DNA from 2 places in the Geobacillus sp. FSL K6-0789 genome. Region 2 is predicted to be linked to the other one. Evidence: predicted binding sites of a transcription regulator. Region 2 holds the regulator's gene; the other holds the start of a gene.

Region 1 (7,349 bases), 310 kb from region 2:
AGCGGAAGAAACTCCGGAAATCGTTCAAGAAGCGCCGCATACGACGGTCGTCAAGCGGCTTGATGAAACGACCGCAGCGCGCAAGCCGATTTTGCGCTATCAAAAGCCGACAAACTGATCCGTGATACCGACAAACGGCTCGCCCGACAGTGGGCGGGCCGTTTCGTTTGGGGACAGCTGCATTGCTATGGCGGCATTGACAGAAAAGTCGAGTTAGTTTATTATATAAACTAATAGCAATGGCTGATCCATCATTCGCGGTGCATACTAAAAGTCATGACGAAAAGGATGACCGAAAACGTGAGGACAGGGAACATCACTCTTGTCAAAAAAATAAATAAACAGCTCGTCCTGAAATTGATCCGCGACCAACACCCGATTTCACGCGCCGATATTGCGAAAACGACCGGACTGAATAAAGCGACGGTTTCAGCGCTCGTCGATGAGCTGATCGCCGAGCATTTTGTCCATGAAAGCGGCATCGGCGTCTCCACAGGCGGACGCCGGCCGCTCATGCTCCGCTTTAATGCCGACGCCGGTTCGCTTGTCGGCGTCGAGCTCGGCGTTAACTATTTGTACGCCGTGGTGACGAACTTAAATGCTGAAATCATATGGGAGCAGCGGCGTTCGTTCCGCCCGTCCGAAGGGCAGGAGGCGATTGTCGGCGAGATGGCCGAATTGGTTGAAGCCGCGGTCCGCCGGGCGCCGACGACGCCGTACGGCGTAATGGGAATCGGCATCGGGGTGCCGGGCGTTGTCCATACGGAAAGCGGGACGGTGATTTTTGCGCCGAACTTGCGTTGGGGCGATGTGGCGTTGGCATCGGCCTTGCAAAAGCGATGGCCGCAATATCCGGTCATCGTCGAAAACGAGGCGAAACTGGCGGCGCTTGGCGAAAAATGGTTCGGCGCCGGCAAGGAGTTTGCCCATTTTGTGTATATTAGCGCCGGCATCGGCATTGGCGCCGGCGTCGTCCTTCATCATCAGCTGTATCGCGGGGTGAACGGGCTAGCGGGCGAGATCGGCCATCATACGATCGATGTCAACGGCGTCCGCTGTACTTGCGGCAATACCGGCTGCTGGGAAATGTACGCTTCACAAAAATATATTGAACGCCGTTTGGCCGAAGAAGGCCGTTCGGAGTGGCTGGACGACCGCTTTTCCATCGCCGCGATGGCGCTGGCGGCGGAAAGCGATGAACCGTTGGCCGGCATTTTGGAGGAAACGGGGCGTTATCTCGGCATCGGACTGTTGCAGGTGATCTACGCGTACAATCCGGAGGCGATCATTATCGGCGGCCCGCTTGCTCAGGCCGGTGATTTCGTGCTTGATGCAGCGCGCAAAGAGGTGAGGGAGCGCATTCTCGTCAAAAAAGAAAGCGAGCCGTCTATCATCTCCTCCAAGCTGAAAGAGAAAAGCTGCGCCATCGGCGCGGCTGCTTCGGTGCTTGAGGCGGTCGTCCTGCCGCCGGAATTTGAGACGGCTCCTTGACGGCCGCAACAGCAAAGGCGCCTGCCTAGTCCGGCAGCGCGCCTCTTTTTGCCGATCGCTACGCTTTTTTCTTCACTTTCCCGGTCCACGTTTTAAATCCGCCTTTTAAATGGTACAAATCGCGATACCCTTTCCGGTAAAGCATTTGTGCGGCCCGCCCGCTGCGCAGCCCGTTTTGGCAATATAAATAAATCGGCTGGTCTTTGCGCAATTCTTTCATGCGCATGCGCAGTTGGGTCAGCGGGATGTTGCGCGCCCCTAAAATATGTCCAGCCGCAAACTCATCCGGTTCACGGACATCGATCAATTGCGCCTTCCGGTAGCCGGCGCGGAACTCTTCTTCTGTCAATGCTTTGACAATTCTCTTCTGCCAGAAGTACGTAATGACGGAATACACGATGACCGCCCCGAGAATAATGAGCAATGCTTCCACCCGTCATGCCTCCTTTCGCTTTGTCCGCTATTTCCTATTATATAGAGTTGCCGCTCGGAAGCAAAGTGTTTTCGCGATGCCATTTTTCTTCCCTTGGCCGGCGTTGTTTGCTAAACTAGTAAAGGTGATTCTGAAAAGAAGGTGGAACGATGGCTAAAAAGGAAGTATGGCGCTTTATTGACTCCGGCGAGGGCTCGCCGTCGTTTAATATGGCGCTTGATGAGGCGCTCTTAGAGTGGCACAGCGAAGGAAAAATTCCGCCGACGGTCCGCTTTTACGGCTGGAATCCGCCGACGTTGTCGATCGGCTATTTTCAAAAAGTGGAGAAAGAAATTGATTTAGACGCGGTGAAACGGAACGGCCTCGGCTTTGTCCGCCGCCCGACTGGCGGGCGCGGCGTTCTTCATGACAAAGAGTTGACATACAGCGTCATCGTCTCCGAATCGCATCCCGCGATGCCGCAGACGGTGACGGAAGCGTATCGCGTCATCTCCCAGGGCATTTTGGAAGGATTTCGCTTCCTTGGGCTTGACGCGTATTTCGCCGTGCCGAAAACAGAAGAAGAAAAAGCGGATTTGCGCAGCCCGCGCTCGGCTGTTTGCTTTGACGCACCGTCGTGGTACGAACTTGTCGTTGAGGGGCGGAAAATCGCCGGCAGCGCGCAAACGCGGCAAAAAGGCGTCATTTTGCAGCATGGTTCGATTTTGCTCGATTTGGACGAAGACTTGCTGTTCAGCTTGTTTAAATATCCAAACGAGCGGGTGAAAGAGCGTCTGCAGCGCGATTTTAAAAAGAAAGCCGTCGCGATCAATGAGTTGACGAGCCGCACGGTGACGATCGAGGAAGCGAAAGAAGCGTTTTACAAAGGATTTGAAAAAGGATTGAACATCGTATTGGAACCGTACACGCTCACCGCCGAAGAGTTGGCGTACGTCGAAGAGCTGGCGCGGACGAAATACGAAAGCGATGAATGGAACTTTAAGCGTTAGGCGGCAATATGGAACATCGCTCCTGTTTTGGCAAAAACGGCATGGCTGGTCCGTTTTTCGCCGTTTTTTGTCTTTTTTTGCTTGACAAAAACGAAATGATCTGTTCTAAATCACAATATATAGTATGATTTTCGTAAAAAATCATACTATATATTGTTTTTTTCTGTTTGATATGGTAAGGTAGAGAAGACAGGGCAACATTGGCAAAAACATGAGAGATTATATAATTATATAAAAGAGGAGAGATAGGAGAATGACGGTGGCGTCGTCCGAAAAAATGAAAATCAATATTGACAAGCTGAACGAGGATATCCGCCTATTTCCGCAAGTGCATCCGATTACGCCGGATATGCACATCACCCATAAAGGCGTATCCCGTTTGGTCATGTTGGACCGTTATTCGTTTAAGGATACGGAAAAGCTGACGCTCACACCGGGCGATTTCGTTGTGTTGACGATCAAGGAGGACCCGAAATTCCCAGCCCGCGGTCTCGGTTTTATCGTCGATATTGACTGGGAGGCGAAAAAAGCGCGCGTGTTGATTGAAGACGAATACCGGCACGTGCTCGAAGGCGAGGAGGCGGAAACCGGCATTGTCCTTCGATCGCTCGACATTATCGACAAGCCGCTCGAGATTTTCTATGAGCAAATCGCCAAGCGCAATGCGACCGGGCTGGCGGCGGTGGAAAAGACCGAAGAAAAGCGGAAAGAGTGGTTCGAAAAGTTTTATCAAGAGCTCGCCAGCTTGAATTTTGTTCCGGCCGGCCGCGTGTTGTACGGGGCGGGTTCAGGCAAGGAAGTGACGTATTTCAACTGCTATGTGATGCCGTTTGTGAAAGATTCGCGCGAAGGCATTTCCGAACATCGGAAGCAGGTGATGGAAATTATGAGCCGCGGCGGCGGCGTTGGGACGAACGGCTCGACATTGCGGCCGCGCCATACGCTTGCGCGCGGGGTGAACGGCAAATCGTCCGGGTCGGTCTCATGGCTTGACGACATTGCGAAGCTGACCCACCTTGTCGAGCAAGGTGGCTCCCGCCGCGGCGCCCAAATGATTATGCTGGCCGACTGGCACCCGGACATTATCGAATTCATCGTCTCGAAAATGCAAAACCCGCGCATTTTGCGCTACCTGCTTGAAAATATGGAAGACGAGGGCATCAAAAAAGCAGCGCGCGACAAACTGAAATTCACGCCGCTCACCGAGCGGGAGCGGACGATGTACGAAGCGATCGTCCGGTACAAAAACGCGCCTGACTACGGCGGCTTCACAGAGGAAATTATCAAAGATGCCGAAGAAAAACTGCGCACCGGCGGTACATACACGGTGCACAACCCGGACTTTTTGACCGGTGCGAACATTTCCGTCTGCTTGACGAAAGAATTCATGGAAGCGGTCGAAAAGGACGAAGAATACGCGTTGCGCTTCCCGGACGTAGAAACGTATTCTGAAGAAGAAATGCGCATTTACAATGAAAAATGGCATGAAGTCGGCGATGTGCGCGAATGGGAACAAATGGGCTACCGCGTCCGCGTCTACCGGAAAATCCGCGCCCGCGAGCTTTGGAAGTTGATCAACATTTGTGCGACGTATTCAGCCGAGCCGGGCATTTTCTTCATCGACAATGCCAATGAAATGACGAACGCTCGCGCGTACGGACAAAAAGTCGTGGCGACCAATCCGTGCGGGGAACAGCCCCTTGCGCCATATTCGGTCTGCAACTTGGCCGCCATTAACTTGGCGAACATGGTGGACAAAGAGCGGAAAGTCGTGGACTATGAAAAACTGAAGCGTACGGTTGAAATCGGGGTGCGGATGCAAGACAACGTCATTGATGCTACGCCATACTTCCTTGAGGAAAACAAAAAACAGGCGCTCGGCGAGCGCCGCATCGGCCTTGGCGTCATGGGGCTTGCCGACTTGCTCATTTACTGCGAAAAAGCGTACGGCTCCGAGGAAGGAAATCAACTTGTGGACGAACTGTTCCGCACGATCGCCACGACCGCTTACCGGGCCTCGATCGAGCTGGCGAAAGAAAAAGGCAGCTTCCCGTTTTTGGTCGGCGAAACGGAAGAAGAAACGCAAAAGTTGCGCGAAGCGTTCATCAACACCGGTTACATGAAACGGATGCCGGATGACATTCGCCAAGATATTTTGAAATACGGCATCCGCAACTCACACTTGCTGACGGTGGCGCCGACAGGATCGACGGGAACGATGGTTGGCGTCTCAACCGGGCTGGAGCCGTACTTCTCGTTCTCGTACTACCGGAGCGGGCGCTTGGGCAAATTTATCGAAGTGAAAGCGGACATTGTCCAAGAATATTTGGACAAACATCCGGAAGCCGACCCGAACCATTTGCCGCCTTGGTTTGTGACGGCGATGGACTTGCCGCCGGAAGCGCACGCCGATGTGCAATGCATCATTCAGCGCTGGGTCGACTCGAGCTTGTCGAAAACGGTCAACGCGCCGAGAGGCTACACCGTCGAGCAAGTGCAAAAAGTGTACGAGCGTTTATGGCGCGGCGGCGCGAAAGGCGGCACCGTCTACGTCGACGGCAGCCGCGATGAGCAAGTGTTAACGTTGAAAGCGGAAGAAAACCGGATCGAAGAACAGCTAGAACTGCTTCCAGAAGAACAAGAGGAAAAAGAAACGAAACGCGCCGTCGTGCTTGTCGATACGATTCAAGATGTGCGCGCCACCGATGTGACGATCGGCTCCGAAATCGGCAACATTTGCCCGATTTGCCGCGAAGGAACGGTCGAAGAGATCGGCGGCTGCAACACGTGCACGAACTGCGGCGCCCAGCTGAAGTGCGGCCTGTAATGGTGATACGGATGGGTTTGGATGGATGAAACGCTGGTTTCCGTAGAGGAACCGGCGTTTTTTTACATAAAAGGCAAAAGCCAAGATGTAGTGGTAAAAGGAGGGAACGAAAGGGGGAGCGTCATGATTGTTCATGTCGTAAAACGCGGGGAGACGCTTTGGCAGTTGGCTCAGCGTTACGGCGTTCCACTCGAGCGGATTGTCGCCGCCAATGAACTGAGCGACCCGAACCGGCTAGCCCCATTCGCTACGGGGCGTCCATCCAATACGATGCGGCGGCCGCCTCGCCGTTTTACCGGTACACGGACGAGCAAGGCCGCCAGCACGAAGTATGGTTTGAAGACGCCCGCAGCGCGTTGGCGAAATTTGAATTGGTGAAAGAATACGGATTGCGCGGAATCAGCTACTGGGTGCTCGGGTATCCGTATCCGGAAAACTGGGTGCTGTTGGAAGACAATTTCCGCATTCGCAAGCGTGGGTAAGCTAAGCAGTTAGAGCGTATGCGCCGGTCATCGGGCATGCTCTTTTATTTTGTTTCTTGGAGTTCGAGCCGCTTTTTGAGTTGATACATTTCCAGATCGTGCTGGCCGATCTTATGATTTAAATATTCAATCGCAATGTTCGCGTTGCGCCAATCATGTGACAGTATCTCGAACATACGCCGATGCTCAGCCAGCTCGTCCTCGATTTTTTTGAAATGGCTGCGCGTTTCGATGATGAAATGGTCCAACTTTTCCTCGAGGCGCTGTTGTCGTTCTTCGAGGCGTTGTTGCCGTTCTTCGAGGCGCTGTTGTCCGGCTTCTAGTCGGTCGAGGCGTTCATGAATCGGCTGCAACTCCTCTTTCAGCACTGAGCGAAGCAATTCGACAAGCTCGTGAGACATTCTGCATCCCCCCTTTCAGCTTAGTTTTATTGTATCATTGCGTTTATGAGCTGTCATGGCAAATCGCAAAGGAGTACGAATGTTTTGAAAGGAGTGGATTTATCTAGTTTGACGTTTGAGCTCATCCAGCATCGGTTTACCAAGCCGGCCAAGCGGGTCATCGAGCAGCGTTACCCGAAAACCAAGCTCGATTTGGACGAATCGAAGCGCAAGTATAAGTGGGGGCGGTACGGCATCGGCAAATACGTGTATCGTGACGAGGAGGCGCAGGAGCTGGAGGAAACGATGCGTTCGTACATTGCCCGCTTTTTCCCGGCGGCTGAGGTGCAGTATTTTACGTAATGCCCCTTTTATGGTACAATAGAAATGATTGCTCTTTTTGTCTGCCAAAAGGGCCGACGCATCGGAGTGACGGTATAGGCCGGGGGATTTGCTGGCGGCAGGCAAACGTTGCAGGAGGGGACAAACGTTGCCGACACCGAGCATGGAAGATTATATTGAACAAATTTACTTGTTGATTGAAGAAAAAGGCTATGCCCGCGTTTCGGACATCGCGGAAGCGTTGTCCGTTCACCCTTCTTCAGTGACGAAAATGGTGCAAAAGCTCGATAAAGATGAATATTTGGTGTATGAAAAGTACCGCGGCCTTGTCTTGACGCCGAAAGGAAAAAAAATCGGCCAACGGCTTGTGTACCGCCATGAGCTGCTTGAGCAGTTTCTTCGCCT
Region 2 (7,349 bases):
CACTGTCCGCGTCCCTTTTTCTTTTTCATTCGCCCAGTTTTGGTACGTCTTTGCTTCCTCTTTAGCCAGCTCCATCGCCTCTTTGACGGTGCGCACCTTTTTGCGCGCCCAATGGCTGGCGATTTTCTCGACATATTTTTTCGATAGTTTCATATTCGTCCGCAGCATGACGTAATAAATCAGCACATTGACGACGCCCGGAAGAAGCTGCTGTTGAAACATAATATCTTCGATCAATTGCAAATCGGCGAGCGACGGCTCCGCTCCCCCGGAAATTTCCTTCAGAAGCTGGCGCGGGGAGATCGTCTCGAGCTGCTTCATCAACGCCTCCTCTTTTGTGCGTGGCTCGATGTATTCCATCGTCCGGTAAGCGAGCGGCTGCACCCGTTCGACAAGGCGCGGGGCGGCGCCGCCGTGCTCGATCTCATACCACTCCCGGGCCGCCCGGCGCAGGGCGTCAATGTCAATCTCGTATGCCGGATCGATGACGCCGAGGACAATTTTTTGCATTTCCAGCGGCGGGATGCCGTACAAAAATGCCAACTTTTTGATCGCTTCTTTCACTTTCGCGGTTACGGCCCGGCGCGGCACCATCTGTTTCGACAAGCCGGCAAAAAACAGCTCAAAATCAAACACGCCGTCATCGAGCGCATACGACGCCTCGTCCCGCCCCATGTGCACTTTTCCATCCGGCGGCTCGAGCTCGCGCCCGGCCTCTTCATTGAATCCCGCGACGATTTGTTCAGCATGAACGGACGAAAATACGTCCGAAAACGCGCGCGTCACCCGGGTGAACTTTGTCTCATCCACAACCGGGCAGGCAAAACAGTCATTCAGCTGGGCAAACATATGACGGCCGACTTGCCGGTACAAAAAGACGCCGAGCATTTCGTCGCGGAAAAATTGATCCGGCGCCAGCGGCGGGCGCAGCTCATACACAAACTGCTTCGGCTCTTCCGCCTCGGGGGCGTGGACGTACGTATTCAGCAGCCCGATGCCTTCGAGCTTCAGCCGCTCGCTGTAAATGTCCGGCAGGCCGCACTGCATGAGCGCCATAAGCCGATGGTGGTTCGCTTCCCGGCCGCCAAGCAGCTCGAGCTCCCCCCAAAGCGTCATATATAAGGCGAGCGCACGATGGCCGATCAGCGGCTGATACAGCATAGTCAACACTTTTCGGTCCGCATCGTGCAGCGCAGTGCGGCTTTGCACCATATACCGATCAACGGCCAACAACTCTTTCCAATGGTGTGGCATCGCTCCGACCTTCCATTCTGCCATATTCGTTTCCATCCACCTCTCGCCTTCCCGGCCGAAAAATAAGCTGAAAAAAGGGCCTGCCGCATTCCCGCCCGAGCCCTTTTACCGTTGTCCTTTTTTAATCAGCTCTTTTAGCTCTTCGATAAATACGTTGATATCTTTAAACTGCCGATAGACGGAAGCGAAGCGGACATAGGCCACCTCATCGATGCGCGACAGCCGCTCCATGACCATTTCGCCGATCGTTTCGCTTTTTACTTCCGATACACCTTGGCTGCGCAGCTCGCGCTCGATTTCCTGCGTCACTTTTTCCAATTGCTCAAGCGCCACCGGCCGTTTTTCACACGCTTTGATCAAACCGCGCAAAATTTTTTCCCGGCTGAACTCCTCGCGCGTCCCTTCTTTTTTGACGACAATCAGCGGCGGTTCCTCGACCCGCTCAAACGTCGTAAATCGATAGTGGCATTGTTCGCACTCGCGCCGGCGGCGAATCGAGCGGCCTTCTTCGGCCGGGCGCGAGTCAAGCACGCGCGTGCCTTGGTGATGGCATGACGGACATCGCATAACATCCACTCCGTTCCTCTTCTTATCTTCTATCATACCGGAATGGCAGATGGCAGACAAGCCATAGTCAGCTATTGAGGCCAGAACCGATATACGGCAGGCGGCCGTCAAGCTTCCGGTATAACTCAAGGATGACCGCCCGGCTGCGGCCAAAATCAAACGGCAAGAACTTTGTCTCGGTCGTCACCGAAAAGTCCACCGCCGTTTCAAACGGGCGGACGGAAATGACGGTGGCGACGATAAACAGCTTGGGGCCGCGCCGCGTTTGGGCGCAAAGCTCGCCGCGCTCTTCGGAAACGGAAAGCAGCTCGGCGTCAGGCAGCGAAGCGAGCAGCTCTTTCACCGCGTCGATGACAGCGCGGTGGGCCGCTTTGTAGTAATGGCTCCGGAGCTCGGCGTCCTCATGGTTTTCCCGCGTTTCGCAATGGTTCGTCAACGCATACTTCAACTTTTTCCACATGCTCATAGCCACGTCTCCCTAATCGTTCTTTTTTTCACCATCATACCATGATTTTGGCCGCCATGGCACCGCCGAAAGCGTAAAAAAAGGAGCGTCCTGTTTACGCTCCTTTTGCTTCCGTTGTTATGGAATTACAGCGCGTGCGCCTTTTTCACTTCAATCGGGCGCATGCCGCGCGGCAGCTCAATCGTTTCCCGCGTTTGCGCGCCAAGCTTTTCGGCGATGTAATCCGCGGCGATGGTCGGGTCTAAATGGCCGCATGTATACACATCAATGCTGGCATAGCCGTGTTCCGGAAACGTATGAATCGTTAAATGGGATTCGGAAATAATGACGACCCCGCTTACGCCTTGCGGAGCGAATTTATGGAACGCGACTTCGCGAATTTCCGCTCCCGATTTTAATGCGGCGTCTACAAACGTTTTTTCAATAAAGTCCATATCGTTCAGTTTGTCAAAGTCGCATCCCCAAAGTTCCGAGATAACGTGACGACCCATCGTATCCATGCGAAAGTCCCCCTTTTAACCAATTTTCTCAAATAAAAAACAGATTTGTAGGTTGCAAAATGGCATGTATAACTACCACGGGGGAAAGTTAGTCCTAAGAGGTCCTAACCCTTTAAGTAGTCACATTACCTTTGCCGTTAAGAAGTTCACGAAACATAGTATACTTTGTTTAGGGGGTTTTTGCAACAGGCTTTTTTAATTTTTCGCATGCCAAAAGGAAAAAGCGCCCACACCGCCACACGGGCGGATCGGACGCTTTGCGCATCTTTTCACGATTGCGAGATTGGAAGAAAAACTGCTTAAGCGCTCACATGAAGACGCTCATTCATTTTGGCGGCGACAAGGCTGGCCAAGTCGACGACGCGGCACGAATAGCCCCACTCGTTGTCGTACCAGGCGAGCACTTTCACTTTCCGGCCGTCAATCACCATTGTCGACAAACCGTCAATGATCGCCGAATGCGGGTTCATGCGGGTTCGTGTTGAAATCGATCGACACAAGCGGCTCCATCGTGAAATCCAAAATGCCTTTCAGCGGACCATTGGCTGCGCGGAGAAGAGCTTCGTTCACTTCCTCGACCGTCACATCCCGCTTGACGTCAACGACCAAATCGACAAGCGACACGTTCGGCGTCGGAACGCGCAACGCCATGCCATGAAGCTTTCCTTGTGAACTACCCACCACCTACACTTCGCTTAGAGGTGGGGGCTTCAAGCGACTTGTGTGTGTTCGCTGAACGGTAAGCCACACACAAGAACCCTTTACGCTTCCCTTCGTTCCGAAGGTGTCCGTTCTAGCCATATTCTATCATATTCGTTGGCTAACGCCAACCGAAATTCATCTCCCACTTTCACTGGTGCTGGCGCACCTTCACGTTTAGAAGTAGGAGACTTCTTTCGGAGGGAAGTTAAATTTGCCGGTCGCTTCAATCACAATATCAATATCAAGCTCTTTCCACGGCAATTGTTGCGGTCGCGCGAGTTCAGCAATTCCACCTTTTTGCCGTTGACAAGCAATCCGTCTTCCAAAGCGGCGACATCGCCGTCGAATTTGCCGTGGTTGGAGTCGTATTTCACCAAATGGGCTAACGTTTCCGGCGGATAGCTAGCATTCACCGCCACAATTTCAAGGTCGGGAGGATTGATGGCTCTCCGGAATACCATCCGTCCAATTCGTCCGAATCCGTTAATCGCCACTTTCGCCTTCATTCACCTTGTTCCCTTCTCATATATGTTATACTATTTATTTTAATCCACATAAATAGTATATCATATTTTTGTGAAATACGGAGAGCAAAATCAATAAAACGCAGCAAAAAAGACGCCTATTTTCCCAAGGCGTCCCATTGATGCAAAATGGCCAGCAACTGCCGGCGTGTCTCTTCGATCGTCCCGTTGTTGTCAATCACCGCATCGGCCCGTTTCACTTTTTCCGCCATCGGCCACTGGGAGCGGATGCGGGCGAGCGCTTCCTCTTCGGTGAAACCGTTGCGCGCCATGAGCCGGCGGAGCTGAACGTCATCGTCGACGTACACAACAAGCACTTTATCCACCCAATGAGTCAGCCCGCTTTCAAATAACAGCGGAATATCTAGGACGACGGTCTTCGCTCCGGAGCGGATGTGCGCTTCTTTTTCAGCCAGCATTTTTTTCCGCACCGCTGGGTGAACGATGGCGTTGAGCACTTTCCGCTGTTGTTCGTCGTTAAAGACGATCGCCCCGAGTTTGGCTCGGTCGATTTCGCCGTCCGCCCGCAAAATGCCCGGACCGAATGCAGCGACGATTTGCCGGTACGCCTCCTCCCCCGGGCGGACGACGGCGCGCGCCGCCTCATCCGCATCGATGACCGGAAGGCCGAGCTCGCGCATCATCGCGCTGACCGTACTTTTGCCGCTCGCAATTCCACCGGTTAATCCGATCGTGAATGCCATTCGGCACCCCTCCTTTTTTGTCTGCTGCCTAGCGTTGGCAACGCGGGCAATAATGCGTGCCGCGGCCGGCGACAACCATTTTCTCAATCGGGGTGCCGCACCGTTTGCACGGCTCCCCTTTGCGGCCGTATACGAACAGGTGATGCTGGAACATTCCGGCTTCTCCTTGCGTATTCACATACGTGCGCACCGTGCTTCCCCCTTTCATGACCGCCTCGCCGATCGTCGCTACCATTTCTTCGTGCAACCGTGCAAGTTCTTCATCCGTCAGCGAAGCAGCCGGCCGTCCAGGGAGAATGCCGGCGCGAAACAGCGCTTCGTCGACATAAATGTTGCCAAACCCGGCCACGACCGTTTGATCAAGCAACAACGCTTTCACCGTCCGCTTTGTTTTCGCCGCTTTTGCGGCCAACACCGCCGGAGAAAACGCTGGGGACAGCGGTTCCGGCCCTAATTGAGCGAGCGGCGGCCGGCAGTCTGCTTCCTCTTTCGCGTACACGTGCATGGTTCCGAATTTGCGTACATCGCGATAACGAAGCTCACTGCCGTCTGTAAAACGAAACACAATGTGCGTATGCGGTTCAAGCGGCTCATCGGACTGGGCGACCGCGTAGCGCCCCTCCATGCGCAAATGGGAGATGAGCATATCCCGGTCAAGCAAAAATTTCAAAAATTTCCCGCGCCGATCGATGCCGCGCACCGTCTGCCCGGCCAGCCTGGCAGCAAACGCCGCCGGGTCTTGCGGATGACGAATGATATTCGGCCAAAACACCCGCACCTCTTCAATCGTTTTGCCAGCGACAAGCGGCAACAGCGTGCGGCGGATCGTTTCCACTTCCGGCAGTTCCGGCATGGCGCCTCCCTCCTTTTCCTGTTCGTGCACCTGTTTTAAAGCAACAGCTCATTGCGCGGCCCCGTGAAAAACCGAGCAGCTGGCGGGCAGGCCGCTTTTATTTGGCGTCGTACCACGTCGGACCGTAATGGTAATCGACTTTCAGCGGCACGCGGAGTGCGACGGCTTGCTCCATCACCTCTGGAACGAGGCGGCACAGCCGCTCGATTTCCTCTTTCGGCGCCTCCAAAATGAGTTCGTCATGCACTTGCAGCAACAGGCGCGCCTGCAGCCGTTCTTCGCGCAGCCTCACGCTTAGATCGATCATCGCTTTTTTAATAATATCAGCGGCACTCCCTTGGATCGGTGTGTTCATCGCCGTCCGCTCGGCGAAGCTGCGGACGTTGAAGTTGCGGCTTGTAATATCGGGCAAATAGCGGCGCCGATGCAGCAGCGTCGTCACATACCCTTTTTGTTTCGCTTCTTGCACAATGTTGTCCATATATTGCTTTACACCTGGAAAACTAGCAAAATATCGCTCAATAAATTCAGCCGCTTCTTTGCGCGTAATGTTCAAGTTTTGCGCCAGACCGTAATCACTAATGCCGTACACGATGCCAAAATTGACGGCCTTCGCTTGGCGGCGCATGTTGGCTGTCACGTCTTCTTCGCTCACATGGAAAATGTCCATGGCTGTTTTCGTATGGATGTCCAACCCGCGCCGGAACGCTTCAATCAAATTGTCATCTTCCGCGATATGGGCGAGGACGCGCAGCTCGATTTGCGAATAGTCGGCCGCAAAGATGAGCCAGTCCGGCTCCGACGGCACGAACGCCTGGCGGATTTTCCGCCCTTCCTCAAGCCGAATCGGAATGTTTTGCAAATTCGGTTCGACGGAGCTGAGGCGCCCGGTTTGCGTCAACGCCTGATTGAACATCGTGTGCACTTTGCCCGTCACGGGGTGCACCACTTTCAGCAGCCCTTCAATATACGTTGACTGCAGCTTGCCGAGTTGGCGGTAATGCAAAATATGTTCGACGATTTCATGGTGCGGTGCAAGCTTCTCAAGCACATCGGCTGAAGTCGAATAGCCGGTTTTTGTCTTTTTCAACACCGGGAGCTGCAGCTTGTCAAATAAAACCGTCCCGAGCTGTTTCGGCGAGTTAATGTTGAACTCTTGGCCGGCGAGTTCGTAAATGCGCCGCTCGACCGCCTGCAGCTGCTCGGTGAGCTCCGCCCCCATCTGTTCAAGCCGCTTCGTGTCCACTTTCACTCCAGTAAATTCCATATTGGCCAAAATGCCAGCCAGCGGCTGTTCGAGCTCGGTCAGCAGCCGATCTTGTTCGTTGCGGCGCAGTTCGTCCATCAACGGCTCTTCAAGCGCCCAAATGGCCGCCGCCTTGCGGGCGAGATGCTCGGCAAGCATCGGTTCATCAGGAACCGTCCGCTTCGCTCCTTTTCCATAGACCGCCTCATCCGATCGCACCGCCTCGTACTGATGCATTTTCGCCACCGCGGCAACGTCGCCCGCCGCCTGCGCCGGATCGAGCAAGTAAGCGGCCAGCAACAGATCGAACACGACGCCGCGCAGTTCGATTCCTTTCCATTTTAACGCGACGGCCGCCCGCTTTGAATCAAACATCGTTTTTTTCTTCGTCTCATCGCCAAGCCAAGCGAGAAATTTCGGATCGGCGAGCGCCGTCTCCGGGCGCAGGAAAAACCGCCCGCGTTCGTTGGCCAAGGCGATCCCGACAATCGGGGCATGGTGATAGTTGTCGCCCACCACCTCCACGACGAGGG

Evidence for each region. Region 2 encodes NrdR, which represses ribonucleotide reductase genes. Its sites were predicted from a motif close to AACACNATATATNGTGTT; they were not measured.
Region 1: the regulator NrdR is predicted to act here: its motif matches at 3,023-3,040, upstream of NSQ51_RS10995 (vitamin B12-dependent ribonucleotide reductase).

The regions. Positions count from the first base shown of each region.
Region 1 is NZ_CP151966.1:2,071,568-2,078,916, reverse strand. It holds gene gcvPB (aminomethyl-transferring glycine dehydrogenase subunit GcvPB) at 1-118, shown strand, start outside; gene NSQ51_RS11010 (ROK family transcriptional regulator) at 301-1,491, shown strand; gene NSQ51_RS11005 (rhodanese-like domain-containing protein) at 1,550-1,924, opposite strand; gene NSQ51_RS11000 (biotin/lipoate A/B protein ligase family protein) at 2,074-2,913, shown strand; gene NSQ51_RS10995 (vitamin B12-dependent ribonucleotide reductase) at 3,167-5,740, shown strand; partial or broken gene NSQ51_RS10990 (LysM peptidoglycan-binding domain-containing protein) at 5,762-5,932, shown strand; partial or broken gene NSQ51_RS10985 (spore gernimation protein) at 5,983-6,222, shown strand; gene NSQ51_RS10980 (hypothetical protein) at 6,267-6,623, opposite strand; partial or broken gene NSQ51_RS10975 (spore photoproduct lyase family protein) at 6,708-6,965, shown strand; gene mntR (transcriptional regulator MntR) at 7,093-7,349, shown strand, end outside.
Region 2 is NZ_CP151966.1:2,377,662-2,385,010, forward strand. It holds gene NSQ51_RS12565 (replication initiation and membrane attachment family protein) at 1-1,254, opposite strand, end outside; gene nrdR (transcriptional regulator NrdR) at 1,360-1,821, opposite strand; gene NSQ51_RS12575 (hypothetical protein) at 1,889-2,287, opposite strand; gene speD (adenosylmethionine decarboxylase) at 2,413-2,787, opposite strand; partial or broken gene NSQ51_RS12585 (type I glyceraldehyde-3-phosphate dehydrogenase) at 3,087-3,453, opposite strand; partial or broken gene NSQ51_RS12590 (glyceraldehyde 3-phosphate dehydrogenase NAD-binding domain-containing protein) at 3,694-3,995, opposite strand; gene coaE (dephospho-CoA kinase) at 4,112-4,717, opposite strand; gene mutM (DNA-formamidopyrimidine glycosylase) at 4,746-5,570, opposite strand; gene polA (DNA polymerase I) at 5,668-7,349, opposite strand, start outside.